4 regions of the Pectobacterium araliae genome follow, and region 1 is predicted to be linked to each of the others. Evidence: predicted binding sites of a transcription regulator. Region 1 holds the regulator's gene; each other region holds the start of a gene.
What was found. The regulator LexA, encoded in region 1, represses DNA repair genes until DNA is damaged. The targets are predictions, from matches to a motif close to TNCTGTATGTACATACAGNA.
Positions count from the first base shown of each region.

Region 2: the regulator LexA is predicted to act here: its motif matches at 1,867-1,886, upstream of uvrB (excinuclease ABC subunit UvrB).
Region 3: the regulator LexA is predicted to act here: its motif matches at 1,427-1,446, upstream of rmuC (DNA recombination protein RmuC).
Region 4: the regulator LexA is predicted to act here: its motif matches at 1,902-1,921, upstream of AACH44_RS08755 (DNA translocase FtsK 4TM domain-containing protein).

Region 1 covers NZ_AP028908.1:3,848,344-3,851,885, forward strand. Annotated here, with positions in the region: gene AACH44_RS17485 (pirin family protein) at 1-189, shown strand, start outside; gene zur (zinc uptake transcriptional repressor Zur) at 295-804, shown strand; gene AACH44_RS17495 (CsbD family protein) at 849-1,058, opposite strand; gene AACH44_RS17500 (hypothetical protein) at 1,309-1,449, shown strand; gene lexA (transcriptional repressor LexA) at 1,520-2,128, opposite strand; gene AACH44_RS17510 (diacylglycerol kinase) at 2,239-2,604, opposite strand; gene plsB (glycerol-3-phosphate 1-O-acyltransferase PlsB) at 2,732-3,542, shown strand, end outside.
Region 2 covers NZ_AP028908.1:1,748,732-1,752,273, forward strand. Annotated here, with positions in the region: gene bioC (malonyl-ACP O-methyltransferase BioC) at 1-535, shown strand, start outside; gene bioD (dethiobiotin synthase) at 528-1,208, shown strand; gene uvrB (excinuclease ABC subunit UvrB) at 1,996-3,542, shown strand, end outside.
Region 3 covers NZ_AP028908.1:4,267,229-4,270,770, reverse strand. Annotated here, with positions in the region: gene argH (argininosuccinate lyase) at 1-1,265, shown strand, start outside; gene rmuC (DNA recombination protein RmuC) at 1,491-3,053, shown strand; gene ubiE (bifunctional demethylmenaquinone methyltransferase/2-methoxy-6-polyprenyl-1,4-benzoquinol methylase UbiE) at 3,186-3,542, shown strand, end outside.
Region 4 covers NZ_AP028908.1:1,921,710-1,925,251, forward strand. Annotated here, with positions in the region: gene trxB (thioredoxin-disulfide reductase) at 1-788, opposite strand, end outside; gene lrp (leucine-responsive transcriptional regulator Lrp) at 1,371-1,865, shown strand; gene AACH44_RS08755 (DNA translocase FtsK 4TM domain-containing protein) at 1,980-3,542, shown strand, end outside.

The DNA.
Region 1 (3,542 bases):
CAAAGCACGATAGTGCTACAGGGAAATCAGGCCTATCTCCAGTTGATTCACGGTTCAATGGTGGTGAAAGGCGATCAGCACAGTGAAGCATTACACTGCGGCGATGGTGCCTTCATCAAGGAAGAAAACACGTTGGCGCTACAGGCAGAATCTCCGTTGCGAGCACTGCTCATCGATCTGGTTGTGTAGTTTCTCTTCCCATCGTCTTCGCAGGAAAACGCCACTCGCTCGGCGTTTTTATTCAGCCGTGGTAAGATATCCGTCTTGTTCCTCAATGTGTCAGGTGATATGACAATGGATTCAACCAAACAGGACAAACTTCTTGCCCAGGCTGAACAGATTTGTCAGCAGCGCGCTGTGCGTCTAACACCACAGCGGTTGGAGGTTCTACGCCTCATGGCACAACAAACGGGTGCGATCAGCGCTTATGACCTGCTGGATCTTCTGCGACTCACTGAACCTCAGGCCAAACCGCCTACGGTGTATCGCGCACTGGACTTTCTGCTGGAACAGGGCTTTATTCATCGCGTTGAATCAAACAACAGCTACGTGTTGTGCCACCATATAGAAGACCACAGCCATACGTCTGCCCTTTTCATCTGCGACCGCTGTCGGCAAGTCACTGAACGCCAAACCGAAGGTGTAGAAGAAACGCTACGCAGTCTGGCGCAGCAGTCAGGATTTACACTGCGTCACAGCGTGGTGGAAGCACATGGGTTGTGTGGTGACTGTCAGGAAGTAGCATCATGCAAACAGCCGGATCATTGCGATCACGACCATACGGTCCCAATTAAAAAACGATAGCCCCGAAGGCTATCGTCTCTTTCAGCGAAGAAGCATCACGTCCACTACCAGTGATATTTGTGGTGCTCTTCCCAGAGTTTCACTTCTTTCTCTGCCGCTTCTTTTGCGTACCCGTAACGCTCTTGGATTCTCCCCACAAGTTGGTCACGTTTACCTTCGATGACCGTCAGATCGTCATCCGTTAATTTGCCCCATTGCTCTTTCGCTTTACCTTTAAACTGTTTCCAGTTACCGCTGGCTTGGTCTTTATTCATAAGAATCTCCCTACCTTAGGTGAATTGCGCATAAAAAATCGTGACTACCGACTTATGCGTCAGTTTCAGATAAATAGATTTATTCAATAAGCAGCATCATAGCTATGTGAACCATGACGGTGCTCTTCGCCACTGTCTGCCTTGATTACCGGGTTATCTACATGTGATGGCTAATGATCAATCGACAAACGAGCAATCAAGATAAAAATGCTCACCTTGATAAAAATTATAGCCGAATATTTCACTCAACATGAAAAACAAAGAATCTGTGACTAAAGCAGGCGTTGGGAAAGAGAAAATCACTGCAAAAAACAGTGAAGAAACAGAGGGTAATGAGGATCGTAGAAAACGCGCGCGAAATGTAACTAAATATATGCAACGAGCAGATTAACACGCTAAACGATGAATACAGAACATGATGCACTGACCCAGACAGACGAGCAGTGCATCTCTGTGAACGGTTAGCTCCAATCGCTGTTACGAATCACGCCAACCGCTAAACCTTCTATCGAAAAGCTTTGCTGACGTAGATCGACAATAATAGGGGCAAACTCTTCATTTTCAGCGAGGAGGTGCACTGTATTGCCCTGCTTCTTCAGGCGCTTCACCGTCACTTCATCGTCGATACGCGCCACCACAATCTGACCGTTGCGCACATCTTCGGTTTTATGTACGGCCAGCAAATCGCCATCCATAATACCAATGTTTTTCATCGACATCCCACTCACCCGCAGCAAGAAATCAGCGCTGGGTTTGAACATCGCAGGGTCAACCTGATAGTGACATTCGATATGTTCCTGCGCCAGCAGCGGTTCACCTGCGGCCACGCGCCCCACCAGAGGAATCCCCGTCTCTTCTTCCATCAGCAGACGAATACCACGAGAAGCGCCCGAGACAATTTCAATCACGCCTTTACGCGCCAGCGCTTTCAGATGTTCTTCAGCCGCATTGGGAGAGCGGAACCCCAATTGTTGGGCAATTTCCGCCCGTGTTGGCGGCATTCCGGTTTGCGCAATATGATCGCGGATCAGGTCATAAACCTGCTGCTGCCTTGCTGTTAATACTTTCATTCCGCCCCCTGGTTGTTTATACAGTCTTGCTGTGAGTATATACAGGTAAGGCACAATTGGGAATGAAGATATCGGTAAAGCCCCTGACTTTTACTCATTTATGCGTGCCGTCAGGCAAAATGTTGCCAGAGGATACTGCCCCACACAACAACGGCTAACAAGATAGCCACAAAGACAGCGGCCGACCCAATATCTTTCGCCCGACCAGATAATTCGTGATGTTCGAGGCCAATGCGATCGACAACCGCTTCAATGGCGCTATTAGCCAACTCAAACAGCATAATCAATACCACAGACCCGATCAGCAGCAGTTTTTCGACCAGCGTAACTGGCAGTAAACACGCGATAATGACGCCGACCAGGGTCAGTATCGTCTCCTGACGAAATGCCGCCTCATGCTGCCACGCCTGCTTCAGCCCCTTAAAGGAATAACCGGTTGCCTTAATAATCCGGGTCACCCCCGTTGCTTTATTCATTTATCCTCCGCTATTTATGCAAAATAGTTCGCATTTTAACGCACCTACGTTGTCTCATCACCACAGATCTCCGGCGCAGTTTCTGGTATCCTTGCGGCGCATTGCTAACAAGAGGCTCCACGTTGTTATGTCAGGTTGGCGTAAAATTTACTATAAATTATTGAATCTACCACTGAAATTGCTGGTAAAAAGCAAAGTTATTCCCGCAGATCCAGTGGTCGAGTTGGGGTTAGATCCCTCACGTCCTATACTCTATGTTCTGCCTTATAACTCTCAGGCGGATCTCTTGACGCTACGTGCGAAATGCTTGGCATTGGGGCTATCCGATCCTTCGTTATCGTTCGAATTCAATGGCGTCGAACTTCCTAGCCACGTCTTTATTAATGACGGGCCGCGCGTCTTCCGCTATTACGTTCCCAAGCAGAAATCCGTCAAACTGTTCCACGACTATCTGGACCTGCATCGTGCCAATCCAGATTTAGACGTACAGATGGTGCCGGTTTCCGTGATGTTTGGGCGCTCCCCGGGTCGGGAAGGCCACTCTCAGGCCGCACCACACCTGAGATTGCTCAACGGTATAGAGAAATTCTTCGCCGTCCTGTGGCTAGGTCGCGACAGCTTTGTCCGCTTCTCCAGCCCGGTGTCGCTGCGCTATATGGCGACCGAGCACGGCACTGACAAAACCATAGCCCACAAACTGGCGCGTGTCGCACGTATGCATTTCTCCCGCCAGCGTTTGGCGGCAGTTGGGCCACGCTTGCCGGTGCGTCAGGAACTATTTAACAAGCTGCTGGACTCCAAAGCGATCAAGAAAGCCGTAGACGATGAGGCACGCAGTAAGAAGATTTCCCACGAGAAAGCGCAGCAAAATGCCATCGAGCTGATGGAAGAAATCGCTGCCGACTTCTCCTACGAAGCGGTGCGTCTGTCAGATCGCG
Region 2 (3,542 bases), 2.1 Mb from region 1:
AGACATGCTGGCGTATGCCCGTGAGCAGCACGTTGCCGATCGTTATCTGGAGGGCGATATCGAAAATCTGCCGCTGGTGGATAGCAGCGTGGACATCAGCTACAGCAATCTGGCGGTGCAGTGGTGCGATTCGTTACCGCGTGCGCTGGCCGAGCTGTATCGGGTCACGCGGCCGGGGGGCGTTATTGCGTTTGCGACGCTGGCGGACGGTTCCTTAAGTGAATTGTCGCAGGCGTGGCAGCGTCTGGACGGCACGCAGCGGACGAATCGCTTTCTGTCGCTCTCCTCGATTGGTGCAGCCTGTCAGCGTTATCGGCATCATTTGGTGCAGGAACGTGAAGTGTGCCTTTTTCCCGATGTGCTAGCGCTGATGAAATCGCTCAAGGGAATTGGTGCGACCTGGCTGCATGAAGGGCGCACGCCGGGACTTTTGAGCCGGGCGCGTTTGTCTGCGCTGGCGGCTTGCTATCCGCAACAACAGGGCGGCTACCCGCTCAGTTATCAACTGGTTTATGGAGTAATTTATCGTGATTGAACGCTGGTTTGTGACGGGCACCGATACTGAAGTCGGGAAAACGGTTGCGAGTACGGCGCTGCTTCAGGCCGCGGGTCGCGCCGGATACCGTACCGCTGGCTATAAACCCGTGGCGTCCGGCTGTGAGATGACGGCTGATGGTATTCGCAACAGCGACGCGCTGGTGCTTCAGGCCAATAGCCGTATTCATCTTGATTATCCGATGGTGAACCCACTGGCGTTTATGGAACCGACCTCGCCGCATATTATCAGTGCGGCGGAACAGCGGCCGATTCATCTTTCGGAGCTGTCAGCAGGGTTACGTGCATTAGAAATACAGGCGGATTGGGTGCTGGTCGAAGGCGCTGGCGGGTGGTTTACGCCGCTGTCGGAGCAGGACACGTTTGCCGACTGGGTGGGGCAGGAACAGCTTCCTGTAATTTTGGTCGTCGGTATCAAATTGGGCTGCATTAACCACGCGATGCTCACCGCCTTTGCCATTCAACATGCCGGTTTGCACCTTGGCGGCTGGATCGCTAATGACATCATTCTGCCTGGGAAATGGCATCAGCCGTATCTACAAACGTTGCAACAGCGCTTGCCTGCCCCGATGTTGGGTGAAATTCCTTATTTATCGACTCTCCATCAGCATGATCTAGGGCAGTATATTGATATTGAATTATTAAATAAATGAGCCCTACATCATTCGATTTCAGAACAAAACGGTAAAACCCCCCTTTTAGGGATGACAACAGGTTTTACCATTTATACTGTTATACTGTTATCGATTTAATGAGGGTTAAACCTATACCTTTATTGATACCAATAGATAAAACCTTCGTTGCTTTGCCTCCCCCCTCCCGGTAATACCTGAATTGTGGCATGGTTGTCCCCGCTGTTTTTAGTCTTTTTCCGTCTAATACTTATGCGATAAATCACAGAAAGAGTGTGAAGAAAATCCATATCAGGGGGGATCATGGGTGAAGCGGGTGTTTCTCTAACTCAGGGCTGATGCGGGGTTGTGGGAGTTATCCACCATTTCTGTGGATAACTATGTGTATTATGGATAGACAACGCGTCTTAAGCGAGAGCTGGCGCGGCTTGTCGCTGGGTTGACGCTATTCTCCACGCTTTTGTTAATCTATTTATTATCATATGGTTAAGTAAAATCAAGTGTCTTGAACATCAACGGTGTGTAGTTGCATGAATTAACGTCACTGATCATCCCAGGATGTTACATTTTTACCTAATCTGGGGATAAATCATGATGATTTTATCTGGTAGATTAAAGATGAATGTGCTAGCAAATTAATTCGTCGATTAATCATCCAATCCAGCGATAATTTTCTTGATGCTGTTTTTATATCCAGTATCATGGCGGTGGCAAATTTCATCATTGGCATTCAGAATAAAGTTCCGAGTGTCCCCCCACGAACATCGTATTTAGCGATGAGCAATAACGATAAGTAGCGTGCTTAACGATGAGTAAAGTATTTACACTGAATTCTGACTTTAAACCGGCAGGCGATCAGCCTGAAGCCATTCGTCGTTTAAAAGAGGGTCTGGAAGACGGGCTGGCGCACCAAACGCTGCTTGGGGTAACGGGCTCAGGTAAGACGTTCACCATCGCCAACGTGATCGCTGACCTCAATCGGCCGACGATGATGCTCGCGCCGAATAAAACGTTGGCAGCCCAGCTGTACGGTGAAATGAAAGAATTCTTCCCTGATAACGCCGTCGAGTATTTCGTCTCGTACTATGACTACTATCAGCCAGAGGCTTACGTTCCCAGCTCAGATACCTTTATTGAAAAAGATGCGTCGGTTAACGAACATATCGAACAGATGCGCCTTTCCGCGACAAAAGCGCTGCTGGAGCGGCGCGATGTGATCGTTGTGGCCTCGGTGTCCGCGATCTATGGTCTGGGCGATCCCGATCTCTATCTGAAAATGATGCTGCACCTGACACAGGGGATGCTGATTGATCAGCGCGCTATTTTGCGGCGTCTGGCCGAATTGCAGTATGCCCGTAACGATCAGGCGTTTCAGCGCGGTACGTTCCGCGTGCGCGGTGAGGTGATCGATATCTTCCCAGCAGAATCTGACGAAATCGCGCTGCGCGTTGAACTGTTCGATGAAGAAGTGGAACGACTGTCGCTGTTTGACCCGCTGACGGGTCACGTTCTCCAAACGGTGCCGCGCTATACCATCTATCCAAAAACGCACTACGTCACGCCGCGTGAGCGTATTTTGCAGGCGATGGAAGACATCAAGGTTGAATTGGCTGACCGTAGAAAGGTGCTACTGGCGAACGATAAGCTGGTGGAAGAGCAGCGGTTAAGTCAGCGCACCCAGTTTGATCTGGAGATGATGAACGAGCTGGGTTACTGCTCCGGTATCGAAAACTACTCACGTTACCTTTCCGGTCGTGGCCCCGGCGAGCCACCACCGACGCTGTTTGACTATTTGCCTGCGGACGGGCTGCTGGTCATTGATGAATCCCACGTCACCGTCCCCCAGATCGGCGGTATGTATCGTGGCGACCGCGCGCGTAAAGAGACGCTGGTCGAATACGGTTTCCGGCTGCCTTCAGCGCTGGATAATCGACCGATGAAATTTGAAGAATTTGAAGCGCTGGCTCCACAGACGATCTACGTGTCTGCGACGCCGGGTAACTATGAACTGGAAAAATCGGGCGGTGACGTGATCGATCAGGTGGTTCGCCCCACCGGATTGCTCGATCCGATCATCGAAGTACGGCCTGTTGCGACACAGGTGGATGACCTGCTTTCCGAAATTCGTCTGCGTGCGGCGATTAACGAGCGGGTACTGGTGACCACGCTGACCAAGCGCATGGCGGAAGACCTGACGGAGTATCTGGAAGAACATGGCGAGCGGGTACGTTATCTGCACTCGGATATCGATACCGTCGAGCGCGTGGAAATCATCCGTGATTTACGTCTTGGCGAGTTCGACGTACTGGTAGGGATCAACCTGCTGCGTGAAGGGCTGGATATGCCTGAAGTGTC
Region 3 (3,542 bases), 420 kb from region 1:
CGATCGGTTGGTCGAAAGCGTTGGTGACGGTCAATGTGCTTAGCGAGCAGGAGCAGCAGCAGCTGGAACAGGCGCTGAATGCGCTGCTGGTTGAGGTGCAAGCCGATCCTGAAATGATCCTGCAAAGCGATGCAGAAGACATTCACAGTTGGGTTGAGCTGCGCCTGATTGAGAAAGTCGGCGATTTGGGTAAAAAACTGCATACCGGTCGTAGCCGTAACGATCAGGTCGCAACCGACCTGAAGCTGTGGTGCAAAGCACAGATTGCCGAGCTGCTGCTGTCAGTACGCCAGCTGCGTCAGGCGCTGGTCACAACGGCAGAAGCGAATCAGGATGCCGTGATGCCGGGTTACACCCACTTGCAGCGCGCACAGCCGGTGACGTTTGCACACTGGTGTCTGGCCTATCATGAAATGCTAGTGCGAGATGAAAGCCGTCTGGAAGATACGCTGAAGCGTCTGGATGTCAGCCCACTGGGCTGTGGCGCGCTGGCAGGAACGGCTTATCCGATTGACCGTGAGCAACTGGCGGGCTGGCTGGGATTTGCCTCAGCTACGCGCAATAGCCTGGACACGGTTTCCGATCGCGATCATGTACTGGAACTGCTGTCCGACGCCTCGATCGGTATGATCCACCTGTCGCGTTTTGCCGAAGATTTGATCTTCTTCAACAGTGGTGAAGCGGCGTTCGTTGAGCTGTCTGACCGTGTGACATCCGGTTCTTCCCTGATGCCGCAGAAGAAAAACCCGGATGCGCTGGAGCTGATTCGCGGTAAATGTGGCCGCGTACAGGGGGCATTGACCGGCATGATGATGACGCTCAAAGGTCTGCCGCTGGCGTATAACAAGGACATGCAGGAAGACAAAGAAGGGCTATTTGATGCGTTGGATACCTGGCACGATTGCCTGATGATGGCAAGTCTGGTGCTGGAAGGTATTCAGGTGAAACGTCCGCGCTGTAAAGAAGCGGCCGAGCAAGGCTACGCAAATTCAACAGAACTGGCAGACTATCTGGTCGCGAAAGGCGTTCCGTTCCGTGAAGCGCACCATATCGTGGGCGAAGCGGTAGTTGAAGCCATTCGTCAGGGCAAAGCGTTGGAAGCACTGCCGTTGGCCGATCTGCAAAAATTCAGCGCCGTGATTGGCGAGGATGTATACCCGATTCTGGCGTTGCAATCCTGTCTGGATAAACGTGCTGCACAGGGTGGGGTATCACCGCAGCAGGTCGCTAAAGCGATTGATGATGCGAAACAGCGCTTAGATTAAGCCACTGGAATAGGTCTAAGCCGTTCCCCCCAGCGTGGTGTTTCGCGTTGGGGGGGATTTCTGCGTCACCCATCTAATTCTTCTACAAATTATCATCTATCCATGTTCATCTGGAATGCGGCTCGCATTTTTCAGCTCAGCGTCTTCCCCATCAGAATTGTTTCTGGACATCCATACAGTATCATTTTACCTTGAGCGACAGCGTGAAAGGCCTGCGGAGGCAAAGTGGATATCAGCATATTTTATGGTCTGGGTGGCAGTGCGGTCGGGTTACTGATCGGGTGGTTGGTTGCCAGTCTGATTCATCAGCAGAAGCTGTCGCAGCATGACACTGAACAGCGCTTGCTGGCGCAGACATTGCAGCAGGCTCAACAGTCACTCAGCGAGCAGCAGCAGGCAAAGCAGCAGGACGAACAGCGGCTGCGGCAAAACGAGCTAGAGCTGCGCACGGTTCATGCTCAGCTCTCTGCCAGCCATGAAAAGCTGCAACAGCTCGGTGAACTCCGTGAGGAGTGTGCGCAGTTAAATCAGGAATTGCGAACGCTACGTGAAATCAATAGCGCGCAGGAAGCGGAGCTGCGGGAAGTCACTATTCGGCTGGAGGAAACCCGGATGGCGGCGGAAGAGAAGCAGCGACTGCTGGCAAACAGCGAACAGCGGTTGACGACGCAGTTTGAGAATCTGGCAAACCGGATTTTTGAGCACAGTGGTCGTAAAGTGGATGAACAAAATAAACAGAGTCTGGATAAGCTGCTGATGCCGCTGCGTGAGCAGCTTGATGGGTTCCGCCGTCAGGTGCAGGACAGCTTTGGCGCGGAAGCGCGCGAACGTCACACGTTGGCGCATGAAATCCGCAATCTGCAACAGCTGAACGCGCAGATGGCACATGAAGCCATCAACCTGACGAAAGCACTGAAGGGCGACAATAAGACACAGGGCAATTGGGGAGAAGTCGTGTTAAGCCGCGTGCTGGAAGCCTCCGGTCTGCGTGAAGGCTATGAATATCAAACGCAGGTCAGCGTACAAACGGGGGCAAATAGCCGCTTGCAGCCGGATGTCATCGTGCGTTTACCGCAGGGCAAAGATGTCGTGATCGATGCCAAGATGTCGTTGGTGGCCTACGAGCGCTATTTCAATAGTGACGATGACGTAGAGCGTAGCGTAGCGCTGAACGAACATTTACTCTCGGTTCGCAACCATATTCGGCAACTTAGCAGCAAAGATTATCAGCAGCTTCCAGGGCTGCGTTCACTAGACTACGTGCTGATGTTTATTCCCGTTGAGCCTGCTTTTCTGGTCGCTATCGATCGTCAGCCTGAATTGATCAACGAGGCGCTGAAGAACAATATTATGCTGGTCAGCCCAACCACGCTGCTGGTGGCATTACGCACCATCAACAATTTATGGCGCTATGAACAACAGAGCCGCAATGCACAGCAGATCGCCGAAAAAGCCTCGCGGTTGTACGATAAGCTGCGGCTGTTCGTCGACGACATGGAAGCGCTGGGGCAGAGTCTGGATAAAGCGCAGGGCACTTATCGTCAGGCGATGAATAAACTTTCCTCTGGGCGTGGTAACCTTATTGGCCAGGCTGAGGGGTTTCGTACGCTGGGCGTAGAAATTAAACGCACGATCAGCCCGTCATTAGCAGAAAAAGCAACGGCCCATGAGCACACTGAACGCGATGAATTACCGGATGCCGTAGCACCCGACGCCGTTTCATCAACCGTGAAAACGGAGGGTGAAGAAGGGGAAACCCCCTTCGCTACCGGTACTCATTCGTACTAAATAGATATGGATTTCGCGGGCTTGGCACTTATGCACTGCGAAATTAGTGCAGTGGGGTTTTTATCTGGGTCTGGTACACTCTCACCATTAATGGGTAGACCCGAAATTTGACTGAAATAGTAGGCGGATAAGATGGCAAGTGAGCAGGAGAATACGGCCGACTTTGGTTTTCGGACTGTCGCCAGGGATGAAAAAGAAGTCATGGTGGCTGAGGTTTTTCATTCTGTAGCAGCAAAGTATGACCTGATGAATGACCTGATGTCTTTCGGTATCCACCGTATCTGGAAGCGTTTCACTATTGAATGTAGTGGGGTAAGGCGTAACCAGCGCGTTCTGGATCTTGCCGGAGGAACAGGGGATTTAACCGCTAAATTTTCCCGCATGGTTGGTGAAGGCGGTGAAGTTATTCTGGCGGACATCAACGCATCAATGCTGAAAGTCGGTCGCGAGAAACTGCGTAACAAAGGCATTATCGACAATATCAACTAC
Region 4 (3,542 bases), 1.9 Mb from region 1:
ATATAACCGTTTTCCAGTGCTAATTGGTCGCCAAACACGACGGTATTTGGGCTATGCCCGATAGCGATAAACACGCCTGCCAGTTCCAGTTCTTCTGCGGCATTGCTTTGTGTATCGCGGATACGCACACCGGTTACGCCCATATCATCGCCCAGCACTTCGTCCAGCGTACGGTTGGTATGCAGGATGATGTTACCGTTTTTAACTTTGTCCATCAGACGGTCGATCAGAATCTTTTCTGAACGGAACGTCTCGCGGCGGTGAATCAAATGTACTTCCGCTGCGATGTTAGACAAATACAGCGCTTCTTCTACAGCAGTATTCCCGCCGCCAACGACGGCAACTTTCTGATTCCGATAAAAGAATCCGTCACAGGTTGCGCAGGCGGATACGCCTTTGCCTTTAAACGCTTCTTCAGATGGCAGGCCAAGGTAGCGAGCTGATGCACCCGTAGCGATGATCAGCGCATCACAGGTGTATTCGTCGCTATCGCCGAATAAACGGAATGGACGGTTCTGCAAATCAACACGTTCAATATGATCAAAAATCACGTCGGTATTGAACTTGGTCGCATGTGCATGCATACGTTCCATTAACAACGGGCCAGTTAAATTGTCGGCATCGCCCGGCCAATTTTCTACTTCGGTCGTGGTCGTCAACTGACCGCCTTTTTCCATACCCGTGATTAATACTGGCTGTAAATTCGCGCGTGCAGCATACACTGCGGCAGTGTAGCCAGCGGGGCCTGAGCCCAGAATCAATAACTTGTGATGTTTAACGGTACCCATGCTTTCCTCATTTCATGACGGCGAACAATGTTCATATAACCAGCCTTTACGACCAACTCGTTTCTTTAACGACGAACATATCTACCACGAACAATGAGAAAGATTGTAAGGAAATTACAAGAGTAAAAAAAGTATGCAGAAAAGTTGCTGGCTATTTGTTTAATCGTTAATGACGATGGAGAACATAAATTGCTGAAAAACCGGCCATATTCATAAGTAAAATGATTGAGCTTACCTCGGTAGAGGGCTCTGGCTTATCGAATCTGGCAGTTTCTTCTGATTTTCGTTGTTTTACTTTGACAATCGGCTGTGCATTTGCGAAAACATCTGGGTAAGAGGAAATTTTTTGTATGTGAACAGTTAAAAGCTCGGCTTTTTATTCGTTTTTGCGCAGGCAGGCCCTTGGGCCACGGATATGACGTGATGGCCTTCTTCGTTGGTCAGTAATACATGGGGCGATAACGAGAAGTTAATGACTGTTGATATACAAAATAAGCAGCGTGTCTTCTTTAAGGGTAACTCTGATACATGAGGTCTATCGGGGTAAAGCGGTGCAGGGAAAAGTGAAGAGAGACAATAATAATGGTAGACACTAAAAAGCGACCAGGAAAAGATCTCGATCGTATTGATCGTAACATCCTGAACGAATTGCAAAAAGATGGGCGTATTTCCAATGTCGAGCTTTCCAAACGTGTTGGGCTGTCGCCAACACCTTGTCTGGAGCGTGTGCGACGTCTGGAAAGACAGGGGTTCATTAATGGCTACACAGCGCTGCTAAACCCGCATTATCTGGATGCGTCACTGCTGGTTTTTGTTGAAATAACGCTGAACCGCGGTGCACCTGATGTGTTTGAACAGTTTAATTCTGCGGTGCAGAAGTTGGAAGAGATTCAGGAATGCCACCTGGTTTCCGGCGATTTTGACTACCTATTGAAAACGCGCGTACCCGACATGTCCGCTTACCGTAAACTCCTGGGCGAAACGCTGCTGCGTTTGCCGGGTGTAAACGACACCCGTACTTACGTGGTGATGGAAGAAGTGAAACAAAGTAACCGTCTGGTCATTAAGACTCGATAAACGCGTGGGTGTAAAACCCGATAAATTCAGCTACACTCCTGTGAATTTATACAGTCCCAGCGCCGGGGTTTCTCGGCGCTTTGTCATAAACCTTACAGGCCCCTGGAGAGACTCTTGAGCCAGGAATATACAGAAGATAAAGACGTTACCCTGAAAAAACTCAGCGGAACACGTCGTTTGCTTGAAGCGATTCTAATCGTTGTGGCACTTTTTGCGGTTTATCTCAGTGTCGCATTGCTCAGTTTCAGCCCCTCCGATCCCAGTTGGTCGCAGACTGCATGGCATGAACCTATCCATAACCTTGGTGGTGTGGCGGGTGCTTGGTTGGCCGATACGCTGTTCTTTATTTTTGGCGTTCTGGCCTATGCTATTCCGCCGATCATGTTATCCCTGTGCTGGGCCGCTTTCCGCCAGCGTGATAATCATCAATCCATTGAATATTTTACTTTCTCACTTCGCCTGATTGGGACGTTGGCGCTAATCCTGACTTCTTGCGGTTTGGCTGCGCTGAATATTGACGATCTCTACTATTTTGCTTCCGGTGGTGTATTGGGAAGTTTGTTGAGCAGTTCAATGATCCCGCGTTTTAACAGTATGGGCGCTACGCTGGTTCTGTTGTGCGTATGGGGGGCTGGGTTAACGTTGTTTACTGGCTGGTCATGGCTAACCATTGCCGAAAAAATTGGTGCGGGTGTATTGGGCTGTCTGACGTTCATGTCAAACCGCTCACGTCGCGATGAGGATGAGGAGTATCGCGAAGAACACGGTCGTGAAGAAGATGAGAACGAGGTGCTTAGCTTGCATCACGATGAAGCATCAGGTGAAGCGGCAACACAACAGCGTGATGACGATGACGTCCTGTTTTCTGCTCCCCCGGTTCCGGTTGCTAATGCCGTACACGATACGATGGCAGATAGCACGATAGAGACGGTATCACCTTCAACTGGAAACGAGCCAGCCGCTACACAGCCGATACTCTCAGCAGAAAGGCCAGCGGCAGCATGGTCTGATGCACCCGTGTCTGGCACTGTGCCGCCAATTACCCCATCTGCGATCGACTCGACGCCGCCGCTGTATTCGTTTGAGGTTCCTGAAGCGCCTATAACGACGCCAGATCCCCATGGCAGTGTGTCTATTCCTTATGGAAATGCTTACGAGAATCGTGTTGTACCGCCGATCGTCATGCCATCATCAGAGATTCAACCGTTTGCTGAGCCATCACAATCTGCACGCGATACCGATTTCAATGCGAATAACACTTTTACGCCGGCGTTCAGTGCTGATGCGGATGATAATCCGCAGATTAAACGCGGCGTAGGGCCGGAACTGCCGCGCCCGAATCCGGTTCGGATTCCTACTCGCCGCGAGCTGGCGTCGTATGGAATAAAGTTACCGTCGCAGCGGCTAGCCGAAGAACAAGCCAGGTTACAGGCGCAGAGCGGTAGCGCAGAGGCGGAGTTAACGAACGACGTGTATCAGGAAGAAACGCCGGATGACATCGCCCTGCAAGAAACTGCGTTGCAACAAGCGTATTTGGATCAGCAGCGTCAGCGTTATGGCGACGAGTATCCGTTACAGGAAGACGATGAAGACACACTCTTGCAAGCCCAACTAGCCAAAGATTTCGCTGCACAGCAGCAGGTTCGTTATGATGCCATCGCGTCACAACCTAATGAG